Linked DNA regions of Cupriavidus necator. The protein of the gene in region 2 interacts with the protein of the main gene of each other region in a pairwise test. Links are inferred from orthologs where the notes say so. Each region holds a gene or a part of one and is shown on either strand. Other genes may lie near its edges.

Region 1 (5,212 bases), 540 kb from region 2 along the record:
GCCGCCGCCTACCGCCTGGCCGCGCGCGAGGGCTGGGATGACCTGATCTACACCCATATCTCCGCCACGGTGCCGGGCGAGTCCGACCACTTCCTGATCAACCCCTTCGGCTTTGCCTTCGACGAGATCCGCGCCAGCGACCTGGTCAAGATCAACGGCCGCGGCGAGGTCGTCGGCGCGACCGTGCATCCGGTCAATGTGACCGGCTTTGCGCTGCACGCCGCGGTGCATGCGGCGCGCGCCGACGCGATGTGCGTGATGCACCTGCATAACACCGCCGGCATTGCCGTATCGGCGCAGGCCGCCGGGCTGCTGCCGCTGTCGCAGCACGCGATGCGCTTCCACGGCCGCATGGCCTACCACGACTACGAAGGCCTGGCCTTCACCCCGGCCGAAGGCGCGCGGCTGACCGCATCGCTGGGTGGGCATCCCGCCATGCTGTTGCGCAACCACGGCACGCTGACGGTGGGCCGCACCGTGGCCGAGGCCTATGTGCTGATGGCGACGCTGATCAAGGCCTGCGAGGTCCAGATTGCCGCACAGGCGGGCGGTGCGCTGGTGCAGCCAGGCGCGGCCGTGGCGGACAAGACCTCGGAGCAACTCTACGACAACGGCGCCGTCGAAGGCGTGATGGAGTGGCCCGCGCTGCTGCGCAAACTGGATAGAATCGATCCTTCATACCGGGACTGAGCGGGATCGATTTCCCGCCGCGACTCAACCACATTCATCAAAGGAGCATTGCATGCCGACTTTCCACGTCGAAATGTTTGAAGGCCGTACCATCGAGCAGAAGCGCAAGTTTGTCGAGGAAGTGACGCGCGTCAGCTGCGAGACCCTGGGCTGCTCGGCCTCGGCCGTCGACATCATCATCACCGACATCAAGCGCGAGAACTGGGCCACCGGCGGCGAGCTGTGGGCCGACAAGAAGTAAGGCTCCATTCAGCCCCACACTGAACACCATGCAGCACTTCGCCTCTGACAACTACGCCGGCTTCTGCCCGGAATCGCTCAAGTATTTCCTGGAAGCCAACGCCAGCGGCCATGAGCAGGCCTACGGCGACGATTCCTGGACGCAGAAGGTCTGCGACCGTATCCGCGACCTGTTCCAGACCGACTGCGAAGTGTTCTTCGTGTTCAACGGCACGGCGGCCAACTCGCTGGCGCTGTCGGCGCTGTGCCAGTCGTACCACTCGGTGATCTGCCACGAGCTGGCGCATATCGAGACCGATGAATGCGGCGGCCCGGAGTTCTTCTCCAACGGCTCCAAGCTGCTGACCGCGCCCGGCGCTGACGGCAAGCTCACGCCTGACGCGGTCGAGGCGCTGGTCACGCGCCGCTCCGATATCCATTACCCCAAGCCCAAGGTGGTGTCGCTGACGCAGTCGACCGAAGTCGGCACCGTCTACAGCGTGGAAGAGGTGCGCGCGATCGCTGCCATCGCCAAGCGCCGCCAGCTGCGCGTGCATATGGATGGCGCGCGCTTTGCCAATGCGGTGGCGTCGCTGGGCGTGCATCCGTCCGAGATTACCTGGCGCGCCGGCGTCGACGTGCTGTGCTTCGGCGGCACCAAGAACGGCCTGCCGGTGGGCGAAGCGGTGGTGTTTTTCGACCGCCGCCTGGCCGAGGACTTTGCCTACCGCGTCAAGCAGGCCGGGCAGCTGGCGTCGAAGATGCGCTTTATCTCCGCGCCGTGGCTGGGTTTGCTCGAGAACGACGTATGGCTCGCCAACGCGCGCCATGCCAATGCGATGGCGCAGCTGCTGCAGCAGCGCATCAGCGATATTCCGGGCGTTCGCATCATGTTCCCGACGCAGTCCAACGCCGTGTTCGCCGAGCTGCCGCTGCCCGCGATCGAGGCGCTGCGCGCCAGGGGCTGGCGCTTCTATACCTTTATCGGCGCCGGCGGCTGCCGTTTCATGTGTTCATGGGACCTGCAGCCGCAGACGGTCGAGGCGCTGGCCGCCGACATGCGGGCGGCTTGCGGCGCCTGACCGGCACCCATACCTATAACGACGAGACCCTTCAGGAGCCCCCAAATGCAATACCGATTCTGCCCGCAGTGCGGCGCGCCGCTTGAGGTGCTGCCGCTGTCCGGGCGCGAACGCCACGCCTGCGTGCAGCAGGAATGCGGCTTCGTGCACTGGAACAACCCGCTGCCGGTGCTGGCGGCGGTGGTGGAGTACCAGGACAAGCTGCTGCTGGCGCGCAATGCCGCCTGGCCGGAGACCATGTTCGCGCTGGTGACGGGCTTCCTGGAGCGTGACGAGCCGCCCGAGCTGGGCGTGGCGCGCGAACTGAAGGAAGAGACCAACCTCGATACCGAGTCGGTGTCGCTGATCGGCGTCTACGAGTTCATGCGCAAGAACGAGCTGATCATTGCCTACCACGTCAAGGCGACCGGCACCGTGGCGCTGTCCGAGGAACTGGCCGACTACAAGCTGGTGGCGCCGGAGGACGTGCGCGTCTGGTCGGCTGGCACCGGCTTCGCGGTTGCCGACTGGCTGGCCGCGCGCGGCTATCCGGTGCGCTTCTTCGACCGCCAGACCGGCGCCGACATTCCGGACCCGCGCCGCCCGCACGACTTCAGCCTGGTCGGGGGTTCGCTACAATACCGTTGGTGAGGCTGGCCTCCGGCCAGCCGCCCAGCCCCCAGAATCGAAGGAAGAGACGAATGGAGTTCCAGAAAGAAGTGGATGCGCGCGGCCTGAACTGCCCGCTGCCGATCCTGCGCACCAAGAAGGCCCTGGCCGACATGGCCAGCGGCGATGTGCTCAAGGTGCTGGCCACCGATCCCGGCGCCACGCGCGATTTCCAGGCCTTTGCCAAGCAGACCGGCAATGAGCTGCTGTCGCACTCGGAAGTGGACAAGGTGTTTGTGTTCTACATGCGCCGCCGCTGAAGCGCTCCCGCTCCCAAAGAAAAAAGCCGCGTAATCAGAATTACGTGGCTTTTTTCTTTGGGATTCTGCGTCGATGAATATCGGCACGATTTTCCAGGCGCGCGGCAATGCGAGATTGGCGTAAATTGCAAGTCCTGCATTATTCCTGGCGGGACATCTCGCAAGGATTAATCCCATTGCGTTTCCGCCGGTTTTGGGCTGCATTATTCTCCCCATAATGGCGGCGCCGCGGCACATGTGTTTACCCGGATTGGGCTGGTTTTTATGTATGCGCTAAATTACTACTGCGCCCTTGCCTGGTGCCGTGATGGTCACTGTGGGGAGGGCGGAAGTTGATCAAGTGATTCAGGAGAGGCGATGCCAAGGGACGTCCGTATCCGAGCCGCTGGAATTGCCGATATTCAAGCTATTTCGGAAGTGCTGCAGCAATGTGGGTTGTCAGTTGAAAATGTGAGGCCGGCCGCATGTCTGTGCCATGTCGCTGAATTCGGGGAAATCGTAGCTGGTTGTGCCTGCGGGGAGATATTCGACCAGACCTTTGTCGTCAGGACCGTTGGCGTGCTTCCCGATTTTCGGGAGCGAAGAATTGCGACCCATCTGGTTGCGGCCCTGTTGATGCGCGCCCGTGCTAACGGTTGCACCAAGGCCGTCCTGCTGACGACGGAGCATCCGGCCTTTTTTGCGCGCTATGGCTTCTCGCTGACATCCGTGGACGAGTTGCCGACCGAACTGGAATTGTCCAGGGAATTTCAACGCCGCTTCGGCGCCTGGACGCACTGCATGTGCCGCCGCCTGGACTGAGGCGGGGCAAGACGCAGCGCAGCGGCCCGATGGGCCGCCGCGTCGCCGGCTGCGCGCCGGCGGGCTTCAGGTGATCGCGCTCAGCTGCCAGGGTACGAACTCGTTCTGCCCGTAGCCGTGCAGCTCGCTGCGTGAACGTTTGCCGGAGGCGGTGTCCAGCATCAGCCGGAACAGTTCCTCACCGAGCCCGCCAATGGTGGCGCTGCCGTCCAGCACGGCGCCGCAGTTCAGGTCCATGTCATCGGACTGGCGTTGCCACAGCGCGGTATTGGTCGCCAGCTTGACCGAGGGCGAGGGCGCACAGCCGTAGGCCGAGCCGCGCCCCGTGGTGAAGCAGATCAGGTTGGCACCCCCCGCGACCTGGCCGGTCGCGGAGATGGGGTCGTAGCCCGGCGTGTCCATGAACACCAGGCCGCGCGCGCGCACCGGCTGCGCGTACTCATAGACCTCGGCCAGGTTGGCCGAGCCGCCCTTGGCGATGCCGCCCAGGGATTTTTCCAGCACGGTGGTCAGCCCGCCCGCCTTGTTGCCTGCCGACGGGTTGTTGTCCATGCTGGCACCGTGGCGCGCGCAATAGTCCTCCCACCAGCGGATGCGCGCCACCAGCTTGCGGCCGATTTCCGGTGTCTGTGCGCGGCGCGTGAGCAGGTGCTCGGCGCCGTAGATCTCGGGCGTCTCGGAGAGGATGGCAGTGCCGCCGTGGCGCACCAGCAGGTCTACCGCCGCGCCCAGCACCGGGTTCGCCGAGATGCCCGAGTAGCCGTCGGAGCCGCCGCACTGCAGGCCCACCACCAGGTGGCTGGCAGGCACCGGCTGGCGCTGCACGGCATTCGCGGCGGGCAGCATCTCCTGGATCATGGCAATGCCGCGTGCGATGGTCCTGGTGGTGCCGCCGCTGTCCTGGATGGTGAAGGTCTGCAGGCGGTCGTCGTGGGCCAGCCCCTGGGTGGCAAGCAGCGCCGAAATCTGGTTGGTCTCGCAGCCCAGCCCGATCACCAGCACGCTGGCGAAGTTGGGATGGCAGGCATAGCCGCCCAGCGTGCGCTGCAGCAGCGCCAGCCCTTCCCCCTGCGGGTCCACCGCGCAACCGACGCCGTGCGTGAGCGCCACCACGCCGTCGACGTTGGGATAGGCGGCCAGCGCCTCGGGATGGATGTCGCGGCGGAAGTGGTCGGCAATGGCGCGCGCCACCGTGGCCGAGCAGTTCACCGAGGTCAGGATGCCGATGTAGTTGCGCGTGGCCACGCGGCCATCGGCCCGCACGATGCCCGCGAAGGTGGCCGGCGCCGGCACCGGCTCCGGCGCGCGCGCATCGGCGCCATAGGCATAGTCGCGCGTGAAGTCGCCCATGGCCAGGTTGTGGGTGTGCACGTGCTGGCCGGGGCGGATGTCCTGGCTGGCGAAGCCGATGATCTGCCCGTAGCGGCGCACCGCCTCGCCGGCGCCGATGGCGCGCGTTGCCACCTTGTGGCCGGGCGGGACCAGGCCGAGCACAGTCACGTCTTCTTCGTC
Region 2 (5,531 bases):
CCACGGCGACGTTCTTTGCCAACCGCTGCCAGACGCTGGCGGAAAAGGGGCTGGTGAGCGGCGCGAACACGGACGAACAGAGCGCCAGCGCGCTGCAGGCGCTGCATGACGCCGGCTGGGAAGCGGAATCGGACGATCTGCACCCGTCGCTGGCCGTGTTCGACGTGGCCGCCGCGATCTCGGTCAACTATGCCAACGCCTATGCGCAGGCCAGCGTCACCGACCGGCTGTGCGGCTACAGCTTTGCCAGCACGCTGACCGACCTGAAGCCCGCGGCAATCGCACCCGCGGCGCTGGCGTCGATGTTCGCCACCGGCAACGGCGTGCCGCCGCAGCCGCCGGTCCAGCTGATCAATGACCTCGATCCGCAGCATGGCCCGTACCTGAACCTGGCGTCTGTTTCACCGTCGACGCTGCGTGAAGACCTGAACTACGACGGCGCCAACTGCCTGCGCAGCCTGCTGGCCGGCTCCGACGCCGCGGCACGCGCCTTGCAGGCCGGCCAGGCGCTGACGCTGCGCAACGGCAACCTGCGCGGCAAGCCGGCGGTGATCGTGCACGGGCGCAGCGACGGGCTGCTGCCGGTCAACCATACCTCGCGTCCGTATCTCGGCCTGAACCGGCAGCAGGAGGGCGTGACCAGCAAGCTGTCATACGTGGAGGTCGAGAACGCCCAGCACTTCGATGCCTTCATCGGCCTGGTGCCGGGCTACAGCAACCGCTATGTGCCGCTGCACGTCTACCTGAACCGGGCCCTGGATGCGGTCTACGACAACCTCACCGCGGGCAAGGCGCTGCCGCCGTCGCAGGTGCTGCGCACCACGCCGCGCGGCGGCACCCTCAACACGCCCGCGCCGGCGCTGCTGCCGTCCAACGTGCCGCCGTTCGCCGCGTCGCCTGCGGCCGGCAACGCGATTACCGTCAACGCTAATGCCGTACAGGTGCCTGACTGATGAACGATGCCCTGCCGCGCGTGCTGTCGCAGCGCGACTTTGACCGCTTCGCCGCCTTGTCGCACGACGACAACCCGATCCACTGCGATCCGGCCTTTGCCCGTGGCACGCATTTCGGTGCCACCGTGGCGCACGGCATGTTCCTGTTTTCGCTGCTGTGCGCCCACACCTGGCGGCAGCTGCCAGGGCCGGCGTTGCCGGTCGGGCAGACGCTGATGTTCCCGACGCCGGCCTTCGTTGGCGACACAGTGCAGATCGCGCTGGCGCCGCAGCACACTCCGGCGGGACTGGCGGGCTACGGCACCACCGTTGGCAGCGCGGGCGGGCCGGGCGAGGCGCAGCGCGTCACGGCCGTGGGCGAATCGCTCTGGCTGCCGGATGCCGGGCCGGAGGGACTGGCCCGGCTGCCCGGCGACACGGCACCGGCGCCAGAGGCGGGCGACGCCTCACTGTACGGCCTGCGCCCCGGTCAGGAAGCCGGTGCGGCACGCGCCTTCACCCAGGCGGACCTGGACGACTACATCACCCTGACCGGCGACGCCAACCCCTACCACGCCGATCCGGCCTTTGCCCGCGCGCGCGGGTTTGGCGGGCCGGTGGTGCCGCTGCCGCTGCTGGCCGGCATGTTCTCGGACCTGCTCGGCACGCGGCTGCCCGGACGGGGCACGGGGTGGATGAAGCAGTCGCTGCGCCTCGCTTCAGCCGCGCGGCTGGATGAGCCGCTGACGGCATGCGTGCGCATCATGCGGCTGCGCGCCGGCAAGGACCTGGTCAACCTGGCCAGCGTGGTCACCGGCGCGGACGGGCGCGTGGTGGTGCAGGGCGAATCACTGGTGCTGGTGCGCAACCTGGCGGACAAGGGGGCCTGCCGCGCCGCCTAGCTGCGTATCGCTTGCGGCACTTGCGAGCGTGGGAGCGGCGGTTGTCGACATAGCAGCGGATCGGGGTCATTGCTTGCCGGCGCGGCCTTGAAATGTCGCGACAAAGCCTTATCTTTCGGAAAGACATCCAGTGTCCGGCAGGGCATACGGGCGCTCCGGCAGCGAAGACCGGCGCCGACGCCCCCGCATCAGGACACGACCTTATCCGAGAGAGGGAATCCTTATGCGTCTTGACAAGCTGACCACCCGGTTCCAGGAAGCACTGGCTGATGCGCAAAGCCTGGCACTGGGCAACGACAACCAATACATCGAACCGCAGCACCTGCTGCGCGCACTGCTGGCGCAGGACGACGGCGCCGCCAAGGCGCTGCTGGCGCGCGCCGGCGTCAACGTGCAGGGCCTGCAGACGGCGCTCGACGCCGCCATCAAGCGCCTGCCGCAAGTGCAGGGCACCAGCGAGGTCCAGATCGGCCGCGACCTGGTCAACCTGCTCAACGCCACCGAGAAGGAAGCCATCAAGCGCGGCGACCAGTTCATCGCCAGCGAGCTGTTCCTGCTGGCCGTCGCCGACGACAAGGGCGACGCCGGCCGCATCGCGCGTGAAAACGGCCTGAACCGCAAGTCGCTCGAGTCGGCCATCCAGGCCGTGCGCGGCGGCGATTCGGTCAACAGCGCCGAGGCCGAGGGCCAGCGCGAGGCCCTCAAGAAGTACACCATCGACCTGACCGAGCGCGCCCGCATCGGCAAGCTCGATCCCGTGATCGGCCGTGACGACGAGATCCGCCGCGCCATCCAGATCCTGCAGCGCCGCACCAAGAACAACCCGGTGCTGATCGGCGAGCCGGGCGTGGGCAAGACCGCCATCGTGGAAGGCCTGGCGCAGCGCATCGTCAACGGCGAAGTGCCGGAGAGCCTGAAGAACAAGCGCGTGCTGGTGCTGGACATGGCCGGCCTGCTGGCCGGCGCCAAGTACCGCGGCGAGTTCGAGGAGCGCCTGAAAGCGGTGCTGAACGACGTCGCCAAGGACGAGGGCCAGACCATCGTCTTCATCGACGAGATCCACACCATGGTCGGCGCCGGCAAGGCCGAGGGCGCGATCGACGCGGGCAACATGCTCAAGCCGGCGCTCGCGCGCGGCGAGCTGCACTGCATCGGCGCGACCACGCTGGACGAGTACCGCAAGTACATCGAGAAGGACGCCGCGCTGGAGCGCCGCTTCCAGAAGGTGCTGGTCGATGAGCCGAGCGTTGAAGCCACCATTGCCATCCTGCGCGGGCTGCAGGAAAAGTATGAGCTGCACCACGGCGTGGAAATCACCGACCCGGCCATCGTCGCCGCGGCGGAGCTGTCGCATCGCTATATCACCGACCGCTTCCTTCCCGACAAGGCGATCGACCTGATCGACGAGGCGGCCGCGCGCATCAAGATGGAAATCGATTCCAAGCCGGAGTCGATGGACAAGCTCGAGCGCCGCACCATCCAGCTGAAGATCGAGCGCGAGGCGGTCAAGAAAGAGACCGATGAGGCGTCGATGAAGCGCCTGGAGCTGATCGAGCAGGAAATCGCGCGCCTGGAGAAGGAGTACGCCGACCTGGACGAGATCTGGAAAGCCGAGAAGGGCGCCGCGCAGGGCACGGCCGCGCTCAAGGAAGAGATCGAGAAGGTCAAGCTGGAGATCGCCAAGCTGCAGCGCGAAGGCAAGCTGGACAAGGTGGCCGAGCTGCAATACGGCAAGCTGCCGGGCCTGGAAGGCAAGCTCAAGGCGGCGACCGATGCCGAGGCCAGCGAGCAGAAGCAGCCCAACAAGCTGCTGCGCACCCAGGTGGGCGCCGAGGAAATCGCCGAAGTGGTAAGCCGCGCCACCGGCATCCCGGTATCGAAGATGATGCAGGGCGAGCGCGAGAAGCTGCTCAAGATGGAAGACCGGCTGCATGGGCGCGTGGTCGGCCAGGACGAAGCCGTGCGGCTGGTGTCCGATGCCATCCGCCGTTCGCGTGCCGGGCTTGCGGACGAGAACCGGCCCTATGGCTCGTTCCTGTTCCTGGGCCCGACCGGCGTCGGCAAGACCGAGTTGTGCAAGGCCCTGGCCGAGTTCATGTTCGATTCGGAAGAGCACCTGATCCGCATCGACATGAGCGAATTCATGGAGAAGCACAGCGTCAGCCGCCTGATCGGCGCGCCGCCCGGATACGTGGGCTACGAGGAAGGCGGCTACCTGACCGAGGCCGTGCGCCGCAAGCCGTACAGCGTGGTGCTGCTGGATGAAGTCGAGAAGGCCCACCCGGACGTCTTCAACGTGCTGCTGCAGGTGCTGGACGACGGCCGCCTGACCGATGGCCAGGGCCGCACCGTGGACTTCAAGAACACGGTGATCGTGATGACGTCCAACCTGGGTTCGCAGATCATCCAGTCGATGACCGGCGAGCCGCAGGAAGCGATCAAGGGTGCGGTCTGGCAGGAAGTGCGCACGCATTTCCGGCCGGAGTTCCTGAACCGGATCGATGAAGTGGTGGTGTTCCACGCGCTCGACCAGAAGCATATCGAGTCGATCGCACGCATCCAGCTGCAACGCCTGCAGGCCCGCCTGGCCCGCATGGACATGACGCTGGAGGTGAGCGAGACGGCGCTGGAGAAGATCGCCAGCGCAGGCTACGACCCGGTGTTTGGCGCGCGTCCGCTCAAGCGGGCGATCCAGCAGCAGATCGAGAACCCGGTGGCCCGGGCGATCCTGGAAGGCAAGTTCGCCGCCAAGGATGTGGTGCCGGTGGATTATGTCGACGGGGAGTTCACGTTCGGGCGGAAGCTGGACTAAGGCTACCGTGGCTCGATCGACTGCCGGAGCACACAGGCGGTCGATCATGGTCAGGCCCCTGCGCTGCATCGCAGGGGCTTTTTTTCGTCTTGCCATCGCGCGTTGCGTGTAAGGCGGTCCCGTCCCGTGCAATTTTTTCACGCCACGATGCCGCGGGTCGTCGCCAGCCGCGCCGTTCCGCGCCATCCGCCGAGTGGCACACTTCTCGCGTTGCGGAAGGGTTGAGTTTCCGTACAAGGCGCTGCGCTGACGCAGCCCCATCCCCAAGGAGCCCTTCAATGACCGACAAGCCTTTCCTCTCTGACGTCAAGACATTGCGCGAGCGCGCCCGCAAGCACATCGACGATGGCGCCGTGACCGCGGGCTATGCCGCGGATCGCGATACCGTGCTGAAGCTGCTCAACGATGCGCTGGCCACCGAAATCGTCTGCGTGCTGCGCTATCGCCGACACTACTACATGGCCAAGGGGCCCAACTCGAAGAGCGTCGCCGATGAATTCCTGGCCCATTCCAATGAAGAACAAGGCCATGCCGACCAGATCGCCGAGCGCATCGTCCAGCTTGGCGGCGAGCCCGACTTCGCACCCGACGGCCTGACCAGCCGCTCCCATGCTGAATATGTGGCGGGTACTTCGCTGACGGAAATGATCAAGGAAGACCTGGTGGCCGAGCGCATCGCCATCGACAGCTATCGCGAGATCATCCAGTTCCTGGGAGAACGCGATCCGACCTCGCGCCGGATGATGGAGGGCATCCTGGCGGTGGAAGAGGAGCATGCCGACGAAATGGCTGACCTGCTCGCCCGCCAGGGCGGCTGAGGCGCAGGCGCGGCAGGCTGGCCCGCACTTGACCTTGATCAACCCCAGGTCGCAGGCAAGCCGATAA

The links.
Region 1: the proteins of clpB (region 2) and I6H87_RS12045 interact in binary tests that used the Escherichia coli proteins (3 or more experiments, as listed by UniProt). The link is inferred for Cupriavidus necator from one-to-one orthologs.

Annotation. Positions count from the first base shown.
Region 1 is NZ_CP066018.1:2,576,200-2,581,411, forward strand. What follows is about bases 1,417-4,285. They hold I6H87_RS12045 (sulfurtransferase TusA family protein), read left to right. Parts: upstream 1,417-2,671; coding sequence 2,672-2,899; downstream 2,900-4,285. Other genes in these bases: I6H87_RS12035 (threonine aldolase family protein), read left to right, coding at 1,417-1,991; I6H87_RS12040 (NUDIX domain-containing protein), read left to right, coding at 2,037-2,621; I6H87_RS12050 (GNAT family N-acetyltransferase), read left to right, coding at 3,257-3,700; I6H87_RS12055 (UxaA family hydrolase), read right to left, coding at 3,767-4,285. Outside these bases: I6H87_RS12025 (class II aldolase/adducin family protein), read left to right, coding at 1-690; I6H87_RS12030 (4-oxalocrotonate tautomerase), read left to right, coding at 743-931; more of I6H87_RS12035, read left to right, coding at 960-1,416; more of I6H87_RS12055, read right to left, coding at 4,286-5,212. UniProt on the Escherichia coli protein: Involved in thiosulfate metabolism.
Region 2 is NZ_CP066018.1:3,120,144-3,125,674, forward strand. What follows is about bases 1,664-4,851. They hold clpB (ATP-dependent chaperone ClpB), read left to right. Parts: upstream 1,664-2,057; coding sequence 2,058-4,646; downstream 4,647-4,851. Other genes in these bases: I6H87_RS14605 (MaoC/PaaZ C-terminal domain-containing protein), read left to right, coding at 1,664-1,834. In the rest of the region: phaZ2 (D-(-)-3-hydroxybutyrate oligomer hydrolase), read left to right, coding at 1-953; more of I6H87_RS14605, read left to right, coding at 953-1,663; I6H87_RS14615 (ferritin-like domain-containing protein), read left to right, coding at 4,925-5,464. UniProt on the Escherichia coli protein: Part of a stress-induced multi-chaperone system, it is involved in the recovery of the cell from heat-induced damage, in cooperation with DnaK, DnaJ and GrpE. Acts before DnaK, in the processing of protein aggregates.